Regions from separate parts of the Marinomonas algae genome, predicted to be linked through region 3. Evidence: predicted binding sites of a transcription regulator. Region 3 holds the regulator's gene; each other region holds the start of a gene.
The links. The regulator LexA, encoded in region 3, represses DNA repair genes until DNA is damaged. The targets are predictions, from matches to a motif close to TACTGTNTANNTANACAGTA.

Region 1 (6,081 bases), on a different contig from region 3:
TTTCGCAGACACGCTCAAGATACCGTTAGCATCGATGTCGAAGCTTACTTCAATTTGTGGCACACCACGTGGAGCAGGTGGAATATCAGCCAAGTCGAAACGACCTAGAGATTTGTTCTGAGCCGCTTGCTTACGCTCACCTTGCAATGCGTGGATAGTTACCGCATTTTGGTTGTCTTCTGCAGTCGAGAATGTCTGAGATTTCTTAGTAGGAATCGTCGTGTTTTTCTCGATCAAAGCAGTCATAACACCGCCCATGGTTTCGATACCTAGAGACAGAGGCGTTACGTCTAGAAGAAGAACGTCTTTTACGTCACCAGCCAATACCGCACCTTGGATAGAAGCACCGATCGCAACCGCTTCATCAGGGTTTACGTCTTTACGTGGCTCTTTACCAAAGAATTCAGTTACTTTCGCTTGAACCAATGGCATACGTGTTTGACCACCAACCAAGATAACTTCGTCGATATCAGAAGCAGACAATTCAGCGTCTTTCAATGCTTGACGGCAAGGCTCAAGAGACTTGATCACAAGCTCTTCTACCAAAGATTCCAACTTAGAACGAGTCAATTTAACGTTCAAGTGCTTAGGACCCGTCGCATCTGCAGTGATGTAAGGCAAGTTAACTTCTGTTTGAGAAGAAGAAGACAATTCAACCTTCGCTTTCTCACCCGCTTCTTTAAGACGCTGTAGAGCCAATGGATCGTTGTGTAGATCGATGCCAGTATCTTTCTTGAATTCAGCTGCCAAGAATTCGATAACACGCATATCGAAGTCTTCACCACCTAGGAAAGTATCACCGTTTGTAGACAATACTTCGAACTGCTTCTCACCATCTACGTCAGCGATTTCGATGATAGAGATATCGAATGTACCACCACCAAGGTCATAAACCGCGATAGTAGAATCGCCAGAGCTCTTATCAAGACCGTATGCAAGAGCCGCTGCTGTTGGCTCGTTGATAATACGTTTCACTTCTAGACCCGCAATTTTACCAGCATCTTTTGTTGCTTGACGCTGAGAGTCGTTAAAGTAAGCAGGTACCGTGATAACTGCTTCTGTTACTTTCTCACCTAGGTAGTCTTCCGCTGTTTTCTTCATTTTCTTAAGAACTTCAGCCGAGATTTGTGGTGGCGCTTTCTTGTCGCCTTTAATTTCTACCCACGCATCGCCGTTGTCTGCAGCCATAATTTTGTAAGGCACCATAGAGATGTCTTTCTGAACAACGTCGTCTTTAAATTTACGACCAATCAAACGCTTAACCGCAAACAAAGTGTTTGTTGGGTTAGTTACTGCTTGGCGCTTAGCTGATTGACCAACAAGTACTTCACCATCGTCAGCAAAAGCAACGATGGAAGGCGTGGTGCGATCACCTTCAGCATTTTCAATAACGCGAGCTTTCTCGCCATCTAATACAGCAACACAAGAGTTCGTTGTACCTAAGTCAATACCAATGATTTTACCCATCGTTTGTATCTCCAATAATTTCGTTTATTTCAATGATAATTCTGTATTTGGGTACGCTTCTGAGTATTTCAAGCGCCTAGTGTCAAAAAAATGACAGTAAATTATGCTGCGCTAGAAACCACTACCATTGCTGGACGTAATAGACGTCCATGAAGCGTATAACCTTTCTGTACCACATCCATTACTGTATTCGGTTCTAGTTCTGGATTTGGCACCATAGTCATCGCCTGATGCAATTCAGGGTTGAACGGTTCGCCATGTGGATCAATCGCTTTCACTTCGAAGCGCGCTAGGGTTTCAAGCAAATCTTTAAGCGTTAGCTCTACACCTTCACGAACAAGATCTTCTTCATCGGTTGCTGCCGTAGACGCAAGAGCTCGCTCTAGGTTATCTGCAACACCAACAATTGCCTTGGCAAATTTCTCAATACCAAACTTGTGCGCTTTTTCAACGTCTTGCTCTGCACGACGACGAACATTTTGTGCGTCAGCGTGAGCACGAAGTGCTGCTTCTTTGTACTGAGCAACCTCTTCTAATGCTTTAGCAAGCTCATCATTCTCAGTAACTTCTTCTAGTAGCTCTGCTTCAGGCTCTAAAAGTTCTTCTACTGCTTCATTTTGTGTTTCGCTTTTCAAGTCTGGCTCCGTTTCTAGGTTAGGATTTTTCTGCTGATCACTCATCTTTTACTCCAAATAACAGAAACAATTCATTCTCTGTGGTGGTTATATGGGGACAGCTTTTTGCCTTTCAACAGTAAAACCGCATTAATTTTATGGGATTTTTTAACTTCATTTATAAAGCATAAAAAAGAACAACCACCGATAAAAAAAACTGAATAAAAACAAGCATAAAAAAGGGCTGCAACAGCAGCCCTTAATATTAAACAGAACAACAAACTCAGGTTCAAAAATAATAAATTGTCACGACACTATTCTATTACGACCATTTTTCTTCGCTTGATACAGCTTATTATCTGCTTCAGTGATCATTTTGTCTGGCGTTTCTCCAGATCGGCAGCTGATTCCTCCGCTAACAGTAATCACTCGATCAATACCTTCAATAGTTAAGCTCTCGACTTTTTCTCGAATACGCTCCGCTACTTCCAAGGCTTCATCATTAGAGATATCTGGCAAAATAACGAGTATTTCTTCTCCGCCAAAGCGCCCAACAAAGTCCTGTTTACGGGTTTGTGATTGGATACATTTTGCTATTTCACATAGGGCATCATCCCCAACCAAGTGACCATACTCATCGTTGATTCTTTTGAAGTGATCAATATCAAAAAGGATCAATGCCAACGATTGTTGATCAGATACTGGGACGTTCAATAAGGCTTGCAGCTTAGCGTCAACAAACCGTCGGTTAAATAAGCCCGTTAAGTCATCTTGATGCAGCAATGTATTAATCTTTTCCGTCTTTTCATTAAAGACTTTAGCAAGGTCGTCAAACTCTTGATAAGTCACGTCGTCATGATTAATTAGATTCATTCGTGCGGAGCTTTTCTGCATATGATCCGAGAAAAACTCGATACCTCGCCGAATCCGCTTGGTCGTAAAATGCGCCACCAAAACACCAAGTAACCCCAAACCAAACATTAACAACAAAATATTCAAAATACTCGACTGCAATCTGTCATTCAGCTCTTGTTGGTTTTTCTCTATTGCAGCCTGTAACTCAGTCATATCGACATTCGATCCGACAACCCAATCCCATTCAGGAATCGCAGCCACATAAGTTAAAGAGTTGTAATAACCTTGTGGATCAGACATGGTGTTTTTTGGCCATAAATGCGAGAAAAAACCATAAAACGGTGCTTTTTCCGTCAAGGCTAATTGCTGCTGGATGATTTTCACTCCATTCGCATCCGTCAGATCATAGTTTTCTTTACCAATTAGTTCTGGATAAACACCGTTCGCAATCTGCACGCCTTTTCGGTCATGAATAAAAGCATACTCTTTATTACGTTCACCAAATCTAAGTTGATCCACATAATCCAGCATTTCTTCCTGAACCGATTGCCTTACAACATCGACGTATTCGCCTGTTCCGAAATACCAATCATATGGCGCAAACTTTTTCACATAGACAATTTTCTTAAAGCGATTCTCAGAGTCACCTGGCTTTTTCCAATAACCTTCTGTAAAGCCGTGACCATGACGCTTCACTACTTCTATTTCGTCTCGCAGCGGGTAATTTCCTAGATCATCTTGCAGATCATATAAATTGGTGCCTTCTGATTTAGGGTAAACAGGGTAAAGAATTACATCCCCCTGCAAAGTATCGATAAAGTAATAACCTCGTCCTTGATTGTATCTAAGGCCTCGCACTGTTTCGCGTATCAGCTGTTTAATCTCATCGTCCGACTTAATACCCTTATTACTGGTATAAATATCCATCATCAGGCTATTCAGTTCATAAACCCGATTTTTTAAGTCATCCTTAAGATCCTGTTCAATTTTATTGTTTCGATACTGAGCGAGGTTAACCAGTGTATCTACACGGTTTTTCAGTTGAGATCTGACTTGACTGATATGGGATCGCTCAAGGCGATTGGAGTCTAGTTCATATTTTTCATAAATACTTTCTACCCATAAAGCAGAAATAATAAGTAGGGCAATAGCACCCAAGGAAAGCGCATTAATGAACACCAACAAAGTCAGTCTTTTCTTCTTCACCTGCATACCCATCCTTAGCCTTATTCTCCAAATATGTTAACTAGATACACAATACTACCCTGTTTCTCTAAGCACCAGCCAATACTATTAAACTCTTTACACAGAACAAAAGAAAAGAAATAACTGACTCTAGCACTTGTCAAAAAACAGCCAACTACTGTATAAATAACCATATGTATTTTTTCTCTTTTGGAGCCCTCTATGCTGACTAGCATTGCTATTTCCAATTTCGCGATTGCTGAAGCCCTAGAGCTTGAGTTTAAACAAGGCATGACAGTGATTTCAGGTGAAACCGGTGCTGGTAAATCCATTATGGTGGATGCTTTATCGCTTTGTTTAGGCGATCGTACGGATGCTGCTGTCGTCAGGCACGGAGAGAAAAAAGCCGATATCAGTGCGAGCTTCGATATACAGCATTATCCGCACGTACATGAATGGCTTGAAGAAAGAGATCTAGAGCACGATCAGCATTGCATCTTACGTCGTGTCATCAGCAAAGAAGGTCGCTCAAAAGCCTATATTAATGGCCGCCCATGCACTTTGAGCGACTTAAAAGAAGTTGGCAGCCATCTAGTTGATATTCATGGTCAACATGAGCACCAGTCGCTACTTAAAAAAAATGCTCAAAGGCAACAACTGGATGCTTATGGGCAACTCACTGATCTAGCAAAAAAAGTTAGCGCTCAGCACACCATTTGGCGACAGCTAAAAGAAGAGTTGTCAGCAAAACAGAGTCGATCTTCTGAACAAGACGCAAAAGTTCAACTTCTGTCCTATCAAGCACAAGAGTTGCAACGCCTTGACTTAAAAGAAGGTGAAATTGAATCTCTTGAAAACGAGCAGAGCTTTTTATCCAACATTGCCGACTCTCAGTTAAAAGCCTATCAAGCCAGCAATATTTTAATTGATAGCGACGAAGGCAATATTTGCTCTCTACTGAATCAAGCTCTTAGCAGCGCAAGCCAAATTCGCCCTGCAACAAAAGAGCTAGAAAGCGCACTGGAAATGATGAACGACGCTCTCATTCAAGCGCAAGAAGCCGCGGACAGTTTGCATCATTACCAAGATACCCTAGAGCAAGACCCAGAGCGATTAGCTGAAATAGAGCAACGTTTGTCCGACATTTACGATACAGCACGCAAACACAGAGTCTTACCAGAAGCCTTGATTTCACTGAGAGAAAGCGTTGAAGAAGAGTTAGAAGGACTGCAAGGCAGCGAAGAAAGCCTAGAAGCGTTGAAAGAAAAAGAAGAACAAGCCTATGAAACACTCACAGCATTGGCGACAACTTTGACAGAAAAACGCATCACAGCCAAAGACGATTTAGCCAAAAAAGTAGAAGAGCAAATTCATGGTCTAGGCATGCCTCATGCTCGATTCTTTATTCAATGCCAACCATTAAACCAAGTCACAGCCAATGGTTTCGAAGACATTGAATACATGATTGCTTCCAACCCAGGGCAACCCGCTCAACCTTTACGGAAAGTTGCGTCAGGTGGTGAATTGTCTCGCATCAGTTTGGGCATTCAAGTGGTCACAGCACACACGTCTATTATTCCAACCCTCGTCTTCGATGAAGTCGATGTGGGTATCAGTGGTGGTATTGCTGAAGTGGTTGGACGCATGTTGCGATCTGTTGGTAAACGTGGCCAAGTATTCTGCGTTACTCACTTAGCTCAAGTGGCCGCGCAAGGTAATCAACACTTAAGAGTAAGTAAAAACGTGTCTAATGAAGCCACTTCGTCACAAGTGGACTTACTCAAAGATCAAGATCGCACACAAGAGATTGCCCGTTTACTTGGCGGCTTAGAACTGACAGAACAAACGCTCGCCCACGCCAGAGAAATGCTAGGTAACGTACAGCTTCAATAACTCAGAAAAAGTTACCACACAGCGAAATAAAAAGGAGGTTAAGCATTAAACTTAACCTCCTTTTTTA
Region 2 (6,081 bases), on a different contig from region 3:
AAGCGCGAAATTACCAATTTCTCGCTGGCAGCGTGACCTAACAGATTCAACTGTATTGCGTAACCTAGGTGTTGGCTTAGCTCACAGCTTAATTGCTTACCAATCCACGCTAAAAGGCATCAGCAAGCTTGAAATCAATGCGCCTCGCCTAGATGCAGACTTAGATGCGGCATGGGAAGTTTTGGCTGAGCCAATTCAAACTGTGATGCGTCGTTACGGCATTGAGTCTCCTTATGAAAAACTAAAAGAGCTAACTCGTGGCCGTGTCATTGACCAAGCTACAATTGAAGCTTTTGTTGAAACATTAGACATGCCAGAAGCCGCGAAAGCGGAACTAAAAACCTTAACACCAGGCACATACATTGGTAATGCCGTTGCGCAAGCGAAAGCCATTCGCAACTAAGCTTTACTTTTTATAGCCTTAAAAAAGAGCCGATTTATCGGCTCTTTTTTGTCTTACACTTCCAACTGACTCTTTATATTTTTACGAGAAACCTATGATAGACCTAGATACGCCGTTAACCATTCTTGGCGGAATGACAGCACAAACATTCTTGAATGAATATTGGCAAAAGAAGCCTCTTCTCATTCGTGCTGGTCTGTCAGACTTTGAAGTGCCACTAGAAGCAGACGAACTCGCCGGCATGGCGATGGAAGAAGAAGTCGAGTCACGCCTCGTGATTGAAAATGGAAAAACGCCATGGGAAACACAACAAGGGCCATTTGACGAAGACACCTTTGCTAACTTACCAGAAAAAGAATGGACACTTCTCGTTCAAGCGGTTGATCACTGGGTTCCTGAGATTCAGGCATTAAAAGAGCAATTCCAATTCCTCCCAAGCTGGCGCCTTGATGATGTCATGATCAGCTACGCAACCGAAGGTGGCAGCGTTGGCCCTCATTATGATCAATACGATGTTTTCTTAATTCAAGTTGCTGGTAAACGCCGCTGGCAAGTTCTGCCGCCTGAGGAATATCAAGACTCAGCCATTGCGGATATCTCTCTACACATTTTAGATAACTTCTCTGTAAACCCAGAAATGGATTGGGAGTTAGAAGCCTGTGATATTTTGTATTTACCGCCTAACTTCGCCCACAATGGTCGCGCTTTAGACGACGAATGTATGACCTATTCTGTCGGCTTCCGTGCACCAAGCATACAAGATGCGTTGACAGGGGTTCGCGACAAACTGTGCGAAAACATCAATGTCAAAAACCGCTTTGCGGCACCAGAAACAGGAAATCGCGATCACAGCGCTGAAATACATCAAGATGATATTTCCTATTTGCAAGCTGAATTGGCTAAGCTCATAAATCAGCCTGACGTATTAGCAAACTGGTTAGGCGAAACCATGAGCGAAAGCAAATACCCTGAATATTTAGCGCCGCTAAACTCAAGCGACTTAGATAAAGCGTTTCAAAATGCAATTCAAGGCCGAACCTTTATTCGCCCTGGTGACGCGCGTATTTGCTACTATCTCAATGACAAAGAAAATCATGTGACGGTTTTCTGCAACGGTGAAAGTATTAATCTGGACAGTGAATTAGCCCCATTTGTTCAAGCAATTACAGATCAGGTTGAATTTGATTTTTCTGGTTTAGACTTAAGCCAAAACGATGACTTAGAGCCTCTTGTACGATTTTTTATTCGCCAACAAGGCGTTATTGAACTCGTCGCGCCAGAATAAAAACAGGAGAACAAAGTGAAGGTATTAACTTCGGACTGGAACAGCAGCAAAGACCAAATAACCTTTGTACGCAAACAAGTCTTTATTATTGAACAAGGCATCGACCCAGAAGACGAATGGGATGACCATGATGAAGATGCCGTTCACTTTGTGACTTTTGGCACAACAGCTGTACCGACAGGAACTTGTCGGTTGACAGAAGAAGGCCAGTTAGGTCGTTTAGCAGTGTTGCCTGCTTATCGACACCAAGGCTACGGTGAAATGCTGACGGCTAGAGCCATCAAAGTCGCGAGAGAAATGGGGCTCAGAAAAGTTTTCCTCAATGCCCAAGTCGATGCCCAGCAGTTTTACACAAAGCAAAGCTTCCGTTCTGACGGTAAGATATTTCTAGAAGCAGGAAAAATGCACGTCCGAATGGAGCGGGAAATATAACCAGCCTTTGCACTTAAGTTTAAATTTACTGCTTTTTTTAGACATAAAAAAAACGAGCTTTTCTGTATTAGAAAGCTCGTTTTTTTCGTTCTAAATCGCTAATTAAACAACAGCAATTAGCTCAACATCGAACTGTAGAACAGAGAAAGGCTGAATCATTGCGCCTGCGCCTTGTGCGCCGTAAGCCAATTCAGCTGGAATTGTTAGGCGGTATTTCGCGCCTTCTTTCATCAACTGAAGACCTTCAGTCCAACCAGCAATAACGCCAGTTAGAGGAAATTCAATTGGCTCGCCACGGGCAATTGAGCTATCGAATACTTGACCATCAATCAAGCGACCTTCGTAATGAACACGAACGGTTGATTCAAGGCTAGGAGTTGCGCCAGTACCTTCTTCAAGAACTTCGAACTGCAAACCGCTTTCTGTTGTTTGAACGCCATCTTTTGCTTTGTTTTCTGCAAGGAATGCTTCGCCAGCTTTTACTGTTTCTTCAGATCCAGCGCGAGCTTTTTCTTCCATTTTTTGCTGAAGTTCTGCAAAAGCTGCTTCCAATTCTTCACCTGGAACGCGCATTTCAGCTTGATTCAAAGAATCTTCAATCGCAGCAAAAAGATGCGTTAGAGATAATTCTCCAAGGTCACTACCACGTAGTTGATCACCAATTTGGCGACCAATACCGTATGCGATTTTTGCTTCATTCGAATCGAACGACAGTTCAGACATGTTTACACTCTCTTATTCGTTACACATAAAATTGAGCGCAAATTGTAACATAGCCAGAATCACATGGGCTCATTTTTCAAAACCATTAAACTGCCGCTGCTGGATTAATATTTTTTATATTAAATCGATAGATTTATTAAATGATATCCATTATCATTTAATGCATTCATTGAGCGAAGGAACCCATTATGAAAACGAAGCGCTTTATACCATCAACCATACAAAATCGAGTCAGCAAAAAATCTTCTGACTATTGGGGCATGCTATTCATCAGCTTCTTATTTTTATCGGCTATCAGTAGCTTTTTATTTGCGAATCACATTGATCGTCCTCAACTTGATAATGTCTCAAGTACATCACACCAAACAAATACGGTAGTGGTGAATACAAATCAGAAAATAAAAAGCTAAATCGACACACCTTTCACTTCTCTCAGCGGATTCAATAAAGCAACGCCACTCTAGTCAAGGTTACATTTGTTCGATACACTTACTGTATATATAAACAGTAAGTGTATTCATGATTCTTTATATTGCAGAGAAACCAAGCCTTGCTCGCGCCATTGCAGCCGCCCTCCCATCACCACAGAAAAAAGAAGACGGCTGTATTTGGTTGCCTAATGGAGACTGTATTAGCTGGTGTATTGGGCATTTGCTAGAGCAAGCTGAACCTCATCAATATGATCCTATCTTTAAATCATGGAGCTTGGATCATCTGCCAATTATCCCAACCGACTGGCAATGGCAAGAAAAAGCCAACACAAAAAAACAGCTAGGTGTTTTAAAAAAACTCATTAAAAAAGCAACACATCTTGTTCATGCAGGTGACCCAGACAGGGAAGGTCAGCTGTTAGTTGATGAGGTCATTTATTTCACCAAAGTGCCTAAGCTCAAACTGCAAAATACTCAACGCCTCCTGATTAATGACCTAACACCAAGCGCCGTCAAAAAAGCACTAAACAACTTACGTCCAAACAGCGAGTTCGCTGCTCTTTCCCGTTCAGCCTTAGCGAGAGCCAGAGCCGATTGGTTATTTGGTTTAAACCTTACTAGAGCCTATACCATTAGAGGCCGACAAGCTGGCTATCAAGGCGTTCTATCCATTGGCCGAGTGCAAACGCCGGTATTGGGACTTGTGGCGGCGAGAGACAAGGAACGAGAACACTTTATTCCGAAGGATTACTTCCAAGTCTGGGCTCAAGTAGAAACAAATCTGAAAGCAAGATTTCAAGCAAAGTGGCTGCCAAGTGAAGCTTGCAAGCCGCATATGGATGAAGAAAACCGCGTTCTAAATCGAGCTTTAGCCGTCAATGTCGCTTCTCGTATCACCAACCAACCAGCCAATGTTATTGAGGCGAGCTATAAGCAAAAGAAGCAAGCGCCTCCTTTGCCTTATAATTTATCAAGCCTTCAAATCGATGCAGCGAAGATTTTCTCGTTATCCGCTCAACAAGTGTTGGATACTTGTCAAACCCTGTATGAACGCCATCAAATAATCACCTACCCAAGGTCAGATTGTCGTTATTTACCAAGCCTTCAACACAAAGACGCTAAAGGCATTTTAAACGCCTTAAGTAAGGCCACAGCAGAACTTGCACAAGGTGCTGAGAATGCGAACCCAGCAATACGCAGCAAAGCATGGAATGACAAACAAGTTACCGCTCACCATGCGATCATTCCGACTAGCCAAGCCCATAAAGCAGGCTCTCTCGGAAAAGTCGAATCACAAGTATTTGGGCTGATTGCTCGCCAGTATTTAATGCAGTTCTATCCCGATTATGATTTCCTCGCTTCTTATATCAAGCTCGATATCGCTGGAGGTCAGTTTGAAGCAAAGGGTAATACACCAATCTCTTTTGGATGGCGTGCACTGCTTCCGCAAAAAACAAAGTCGAACAGTAAAAGAGAGCAAAACGACGAAGAACAAAATGAATTGCCAAAACTTCAAAAAGGCGATTCACTTTGGTGTCATGAGGGTATTATTCATGACAAAGTCACCACGCCGCCAGCCGCTTTTACTGATGCTACCTTGCTTTCAGCAATGACAGGAATTAGTCGCTTTGTCACAAATAAAGACATAAAAGCCATTTTGAAAGACACAGATGGACTGGGAACAGACGCCACAAGAGCAAGTATTATTGAGTTGTTATTTAAACGAGGATTCTTAATCAGACAGGGGAAACAAATACACGCCAGCGAAACAGGCCGAGCGTTTGTAGACTGCTTACCTAGCCAATTGGTCACACCTGATATGACAGCTCAATGGGAATCAACACTAAACACAATAAGCCTCGGTGAAACAAGTTACCAAAGCTTTATGTCACATTTAGAAGGTAATTTAGTAGAACTATTAGACGCCTCGAAAAGCCTGTCTTCAGCGTCATTGAAGCATTTACCAGCACCAGCTAAGAAAGCTTTTTCAAAGCGCTCAACAGGCAAAAGAAAGTCCGCATCGAAGCCCTCAAACAGCACATCAAAAACGAGAACAAGACGGTCTACTGCAAAGCGCTAAATAAGTTAAGTTCAAAAAGCTAGCCTATTGCTAACCAAGCTCCGACACCAATCATTAAGGTTCCAGCAATGCGGTTCATTATGCGAACATTGCCACTTTGCAGAAGCAAAGATTTGAGTGTTCGACCGCCCGCCGCATAGATAAGCAGACAGCTGAATTCAAGCATGAGAATAACACTAATCAATATGATCAATTGACTAGCGAGTGGTTGAGTCGCATCTAAAAAAGGCGGTAATAATGCCACAAAAAACGCCCACCCTTTAGGATTGGCAATGGCAGTCACAAAGCCTTGTGAGATTAAATCAATACGAGAAGCAGGCTCTTCTTCAGATTCCATTTTAATGGCCATTTTGCCTTTAGATAGCCACATTTGAATACCGATATATGCCAAGTAAGCGCCGCCTAAATATTTTAAAACGAGGAAAACATTCGGATAATTTAAAAGCAAAGCTGCGACGCCAATAGCAGATAAAGTGGCTACGGTCGCAACACCAATAAGCTCACCAAACATCATCCAAAGTGCGCGCTTAATGCCGATTGTCATGCCAAGCGTCATGGCAAGAGTCATGCACATACCTGGCGTGATAGAGACAAAAAAGAAAGTAGGTATAAAGGCAGAAAGCAGAGCGAGGTTCACACAATATCCTTATCTAAAATAAAAGTTCAATTCACAAAAATTAAAAACGCTTTTTCTCTTTGAAGTCAGAATCTTCAATAAACTTATTCC
Region 3 (6,081 bases):
TAATCGTAGCAAGCTTGATAATGAGCGTTGCTGATTCTGCCCTTCCTGCGTAGATAAAGTAGTAACTTAGCAAGTTTGGTTAAGCGCTCTTTATAATTACTCTTTTCTTGAAAATTTAGTATTTCTGGTTCAGGGTTAAACTCAATGGCATCACTGTTTTGTCCTTCTTCTGCTTTGGCAATGCGGATTTCTGTTTTTTCTGGGTCGTCAGAATACTGTAGAAGCTCGCGGAGTGTGTCTAGATAAAAGTCATAAAGAACATCCGTTGCTATGGTATCTGTGTTAATGTCCTTGATGCCTCGGATGTGTTGTTCAATGCGATCGGCTCTATTTGATAGATGTAATTGCTTTACTCGGCGTGCCGTTATCTCTTTTTCTTTCTGATGTGCGCGTGATCCAATGATCACAGATAAGATGACTATGATGATTAAAAAGGCAATTGTTAAAATTTGAAGCGTAGCCATGATTGTCCTTAAGCAATGAATTCAGTATGTTAAATAAGAAATACTAAGTTCAGCAAGATATAATATGAGAAACAATACAGGGATCGCTTGTCATATAAAAGGTGTTTGCTTAATATCAGCGCCCCAAGAGATTAAACTTCGTGCAATGTGGATTTGCAGACCTAATTTATAAAAGGCTTACACAGTTCAATGGGAAAATCACTGGTTATCGTGGAATCGCCAGCTAAGGCGAAAACCATAAACAAATATCTGGGCAATGACTTTATTGTTAAATCGAGTGTAGGACACATTCGAGACCTGCCAACAGGTACTACTTCCTCATCAACGCCTCAGGAGCGTGCGAAGCAGGCTGCGTTGACGCGTAAAATGAGCCCAGAGGAAAAGATTGCATACAAAAGTGCTAAATCTAGAAAGCAGTTGATTGCCAGAATGGGGGTTGATCCAGAAAATAATTGGAAAGCCCATTATGAAGTTCTTCCTGGCAAGGAAAAGGTTGTCGATGAATTAAAGCGCTTAGCCAAAAATGCTGACACCATCTATCTCGCGACCGATTTGGATAGAGAGGGTGAGGCGATTGCTTGGCATTTGCGTGAAGCCATTGGTGGTGATGATAGTCGCTATAAGCGAGTGGTCTTCAACGAAATTACCAAAAAAGCCATTACAGCGGCTTTTGATACGCCTTCCGAATTGGATTTGAACCGTGTTAACGCTCAACAAGCTCGTCGATTCTTGGATCGCGTTGTTGGTTTCATGGTGTCTCCTTTGTTATGGGCGAAAGTGGCTCGTGGTTTGTCTGCTGGTCGAGTTCAATCTGTTGCAGTTCGTTTGATCGTTGAGCGAGAAAAAGAAATTCGAGCTTTTATTCCTGATGAATTTTGGGAATTGGATGCGATGTTGGCAACACCTTCGAAAGAAGTGATCAAGTTTGAAGCGACCAAATACCAGAATAAAGAATATCGCCCTGTTAATCAGGCTCAATCTGATGAGCATGTTGGTCGTTTAGAAAAAGCTAAATACCTAGTTAGTAGCCGAGAAGATAAACCGACGACGAGTAAACCGTCTGCACCATTTATCACCTCAACACTTCAGCAGGCTGCCAGCACGCGTTTAGGTTACGGCGTTAAGAAGACTATGATGTTGGCCCAAAGGCTTTATGAAGCGGGTTACATCACTTATATGCGTACAGACTCGACAAACTTAAGTGCCGACGCGGTTGAAGCATTAAGAGGTTATATCTCAACTCATTTTGGCGAAGCTTATTTGCCAGCAGAACCTATTCGTTACAGCAGCAAAGAAGGGGCGCAAGAAGCCCATGAAGCGATTCGACCTTCTGATGTGAATGTACGAGTGGATGACTTGCTCGGTATGGAGAAAGACTCTCATCGTTTATATGACTTAATTCGCAGTCAATTTATGGCGTGTCAAATGACACCTGCAGAGTACACTTCGACCACAATTACAGTCACCAGTGGCGAATACGAGTTTAAAGCCAAAGGCCGAATTTTACGCTTTGATGGTTACACTCGTGCGATGCAAACCGTTGTTAAAAAAGGTGAAGATAATATCCTGCCTGATGTGGGTAAAGGTGAATATCTTGATCTAAAAGAGCTTTTGCCAGAGCAGCACTTCACTAAGCCAATTGCGCGTTTCAGCGAAGCTAGTTTGGTAAAAGAGCTTGAAAAACGTGGTATTGGCCGACCTTCTACATACGCATCTATTATTTCGACAATTCAAGATCGTGGGTATGTTCGTGTAGAAAATCGTCGTTTTTACGCTGAAAAAATGGGTGATATCGTTACCGAGCGTCTAGTGGATAGCTTTAGTTCATTGATGAATTTCAGTTTTACTGCGCAAATGGAAGAGCAACTCGACGATATTGCAGAAGGTCATAAAGACTGGATTAAAACCCTTAACGCATTTTATAAAGATTTTAGTGGTGTGTTGGCAAAAGCAGAGTCGCCTGAAGGCGGTATGATGCTAAACGAGCCAACGCCGACGGATGTTGAGTGTCCTACTTGTTCTCGTCCTATGCAAATCCGTACAGCCAGCACAGGCGTATTTATGTCTTGTTCTGGTTACGCTTTACCACCAAAAGAGCGCTGTAAGGCAACGATTAACCTAGTTCGTGGTGATGAAGCGGTTGCCGTTGACGACGAAGAAGGTGAATCTAAAGCACTTATTAATAAGCATCGTTGTAAGATTTGTGGCTCTGCAATGGACAGCTATTTGATGGATGAAAAACGCAAGCTTCATGTTTGTGGTAACAATCCATCTTGTTCTGGTTATGAAGTAGAGAAAGGCACATTCAAAATTAAAGGTTACGACGGCCCTGTCATTGAGTGTGATAAGTGTTCCGCTGACATGCAGCTTAAGACAGGTCGATTTGGTAAGTACTTTGGTTGTACCAATGAAGACTGCAAAAACACTCGTAAGCTCTTGAAGAGTGGTGAAGCCGCGCCGCCGAAAATGGATCCTGTGCCAATGCCAGATTTGGCTTGTGTCAAAGTGGAAGACCATTACATATTGCGTGATGGCGCGACTGGTTTATTTCTTGCGGCAAGTCAGTTTCCTCGAAAACGAGAAACGCGTGCGCCATTGGTGAAAGAGTTGCTACCGTACATGGATCAAATTGATCCTAAATACCACTTCTTTGCGAAAGCGCCTGTCGCTGACTCAGAAGGTCGACCAACCATTATTCGTTATAGCCGTAAAACCAAAGAGCAATATGTTATGACGGAAGAAGAAGGGAAACCGACTGGCTGGAAAGCCTTTTATGTTGGCTCTAAATGGGTCATCGAGGAAGGCAAAAAGAAATGAGTGGTGTTAGCTTAGCAAGTTTAACCAATCAGAAAATTGATACAGCAAAACGTTTTATTCAGCAAAGCCAAGATATGGATGAGAAGTGGTTGAGTGTTGGGCTAGAAAGCTCAGCCATTTTTCAATTGAAAAGTGCATTGAATGGCTTGTTGAAGGAGATTTCAACTGCCTACTCGCTGTCAGGCTCTTTGGATGTTTCTGTGCTTATGAAAGAGGCAGAATCAAAACACATGGTAGTGCCGGCATTGAGTGAATTGGCAGATTTATATTCTCGCAAAGATTCTTGGTGTGCCCAATTAGAGCAAGCTTACCTTGCTCAGTTGGAGTGTCGCGCTGCTGTGTCTGTAATGGGCAGCGATAATCTTATTGGTCGCGGTAACGATGCGGGCGCTTCAGTGGGGTTCTATTTGGCGAATTTAGCTGAGTTGGTTTTGCGTTTTAGAGAAGAGTCATCAGAGTATTGAATATGAAAGAGTCCTACCTAGAAATTGTTGAGCTGGAGAATGGCGATATTGTGCTGAGACCAGCCAGTGAAGATGGTGAGGAAACGACACCGCTAGCAACATTGCAAATATCAGACGACACTCGATCTTATTTGAAGGATCGTTACTTCGAACTGGCAAAGTGTATGTTTCATGCAGGTATTGATTATGTTTATTCAGACGAATCTTTTTTTGATGAAGGTGCTGAATATCTTGAGAATGAAGAATTTCGACCAAAAATTCTGCATTAATTGATCGTTATTTGTTATTTAGAAAAGCGAAGCACATGCTTCGCTTTTCTATTGGTGTGGAAAAACTGTTAAAGGCCTTGTCTTATCACGCCGACAGACAGTCCCTCAATGGCAAAGTCTTCGCTTTCGAGATCAACAATGATGTCATTGTATTCTTCGTTTTCAGGAATCAGGCGAACGATGCTGCCTTTTTGCTCAAAGCGTTTTACTGTTACTTCATCGCCGATGCGTGCAACGACCACTTGGCCATTATGTACCGTACTGGTTTTGTGAACAGCGAGAAGGTCGCCTTCCATTATGCCGATGTTTTTCATGCTAGTTCCTGAGACAGATAGGAAGTAATCCGCCTGAGGTGAAAACATATTAGCTGGAATGTTGACATGAGAGTCAATGTTCTCTTGAGCAAGAATAGGGTAGCCGGCGGCAACTTTTCCAATGATTGGTAAGCCTAAATCTTCTGGCTCGTCATTGGAGGCTTCTTCAATGAGACGAATCCCACGAGAGGCGCCAGATAGCATTTCAATCGCCCCTTTTTTGGATAAGGCTTTTAAATGCTCTTCGGCAGCATTGGGTGATTTAAACCCAAGGCGGCGGGCGATTTCTGCTCTAGTAGGTGGAAACCCCGTTTCATTAATAAATTCACGAATGGTTTCTAGTACGTCAGATTGTCTTTTGGTTAATTTAATCATAAGGAGTCTGGTTGTTTATACAGTAACTGTTATTATATACAGCATTCTTAACTAATCTCAATAATATAAATGCTTTCAGACGAACTAAAAAAACAAATTCAACTCGCATATCGAGCTTCTTTGGATGCGAAGTCCCATAAACCAAGGGCTGGACAGCGCCAAATGATAGGCGCTATCGCTCGTACATTGGGAAATATTAAGCAAGGCTCGGAAGGTGAAAGGCTGGATGAAAAGCATGTTGCTGTTATTGAGGCTGGAACAGGAACCGGTAAAACGCTTTCATATTGTCTTGCCGCCATTCCAATTGCGAAAGCGCGTGGTTTAAAGCTGGTTATTTCAACAGCGACGGTTGCGCTGCAAGAGCAGATTCTCCACAAAGAGCTGCCTGATTTACTTGAGCATACCGAATTGAATTTCAAATATACCTTAGCTAAAGGGCGAGGCCGATATTTGTGTTTGAATAATTTAGAGGGCTTTTTAAGCTCAGAAGAGCAAGCAATTGATGATATGTTTGCAGGGCTTTTTGAGCAGCATTTACAGTCGGATGATGTGAATACCGCTTTATATCAAGAAATGGATGCGGCGTTAGAAGAAGGTGGTTGGGACGGCGATAAAGATAATTGGGAAGGCGTTATTCGTGAGCAAGATTGGCGCCGTTTAACTACAGATCATCAGCAGTGTACGAATCGAAATTGTGCTAATTATTCCGCTTGCCCTTTCTTTAAGGCAAGAGCCGAAATTGAAGTGGCTGATGTAATTGTTGCAAACCATGACTTGGTTTTAGCGGATTTATCTCTTGGTGGTGGTGCGATTTTGTCAGCACCGAAAGAAACAATTTATGTGTTTGATGAAGGTCATCATTTACCAGATAAGGCGATTGGTCATTTCCGTCATGAAGTTAGGTTGCAGCAGAGTATTGCTTGGCTTCGTCAATTGGAAAAGAATCTAGTCAATCTCAAGCAAGAGCTGACAGATGACGTCAGTTTAACTGGCCAGCTTTTACTTAAAATTCCTCAGCAAATACAAAGTATCGTTAACTTTATTCAATATGCTCAACAAGGTTTAGCGCCTTATATTCAGGGTTTAGGGTTGGATCAGGAAAACAATCAGCATCGTTTTGAGTTTGGTTTAATACCAGATGAGCTGCGTCAATTGGCTTACAGTTTACAAACCTCTTATCAGAAGCTTTTTAATAACATCGAAAGCATTCAGGATGAATGTAAGAAAACCAAGCAAAATGAAGGCATGGGAATTACGTCGGAAACAGCAGAAACTTGGCAGCCAATATTGGGTGTGATTTTGGGTAGATTGGAGCAGTCGGTCAGCTTGTGGCGATTGTATTCTACGGTTGATGATCAAAATTATCCGCCTAATGCTC

Region 1: the regulator LexA is predicted to act here: its motif matches at 4,298-4,317, upstream of recN (DNA repair protein RecN).
Region 2: the regulator LexA is predicted to act here: its motif matches at 3,334-3,353, upstream of ACMUMQ_RS13880 (DNA topoisomerase III).

What each region holds. Positions count from the first base shown of each region.
Region 1 is NZ_JBLIXK010000001.1:875,512-881,592, forward strand. Features, by position in the region: gene dnaK (molecular chaperone DnaK) at 1-1,467, opposite strand, end outside; gene grpE (nucleotide exchange factor GrpE) at 1,569-2,147, opposite strand; gene ACMUMQ_RS04105 (sensor domain-containing diguanylate cyclase) at 2,388-4,148, opposite strand; gene recN (DNA repair protein RecN) at 4,344-6,014, shown strand.
Region 2 is NZ_JBLIXK010000012.1:32,424-38,504, reverse strand. Features, by position in the region: gene purB (adenylosuccinate lyase) at 1-403, shown strand, start outside; gene ACMUMQ_RS13900 (JmjC domain-containing protein) at 498-1,688, shown strand; gene ACMUMQ_RS13895 (GNAT family N-acetyltransferase) at 1,704-2,120, shown strand; gene ACMUMQ_RS13890 (FKBP-type peptidyl-prolyl cis-trans isomerase) at 2,223-2,843, opposite strand; gene ACMUMQ_RS13885 (hypothetical protein) at 3,032-3,253, shown strand; gene ACMUMQ_RS13880 (DNA topoisomerase III) at 3,363-5,354, shown strand; gene ACMUMQ_RS13875 (LysE family translocator) at 5,374-5,991, opposite strand; gene ACMUMQ_RS13870 (hypothetical protein) at 6,032-6,081, opposite strand, start outside.
Region 3 is NZ_JBLIXK010000006.1:80,116-86,196, reverse strand. Features, by position in the region: gene ACMUMQ_RS10155 (DNA topoisomerase I) at 1-464, opposite strand, end outside; gene topA (type I DNA topoisomerase) at 654-3,281, shown strand; gene ACMUMQ_RS10145 (DUF6586 family protein) at 3,278-3,745, shown strand; gene ACMUMQ_RS10140 (hypothetical protein) at 3,748-4,014, shown strand; gene lexA (transcriptional repressor LexA) at 4,083-4,703, opposite strand; gene dinG (ATP-dependent DNA helicase DinG) at 4,773-6,081, shown strand, end outside.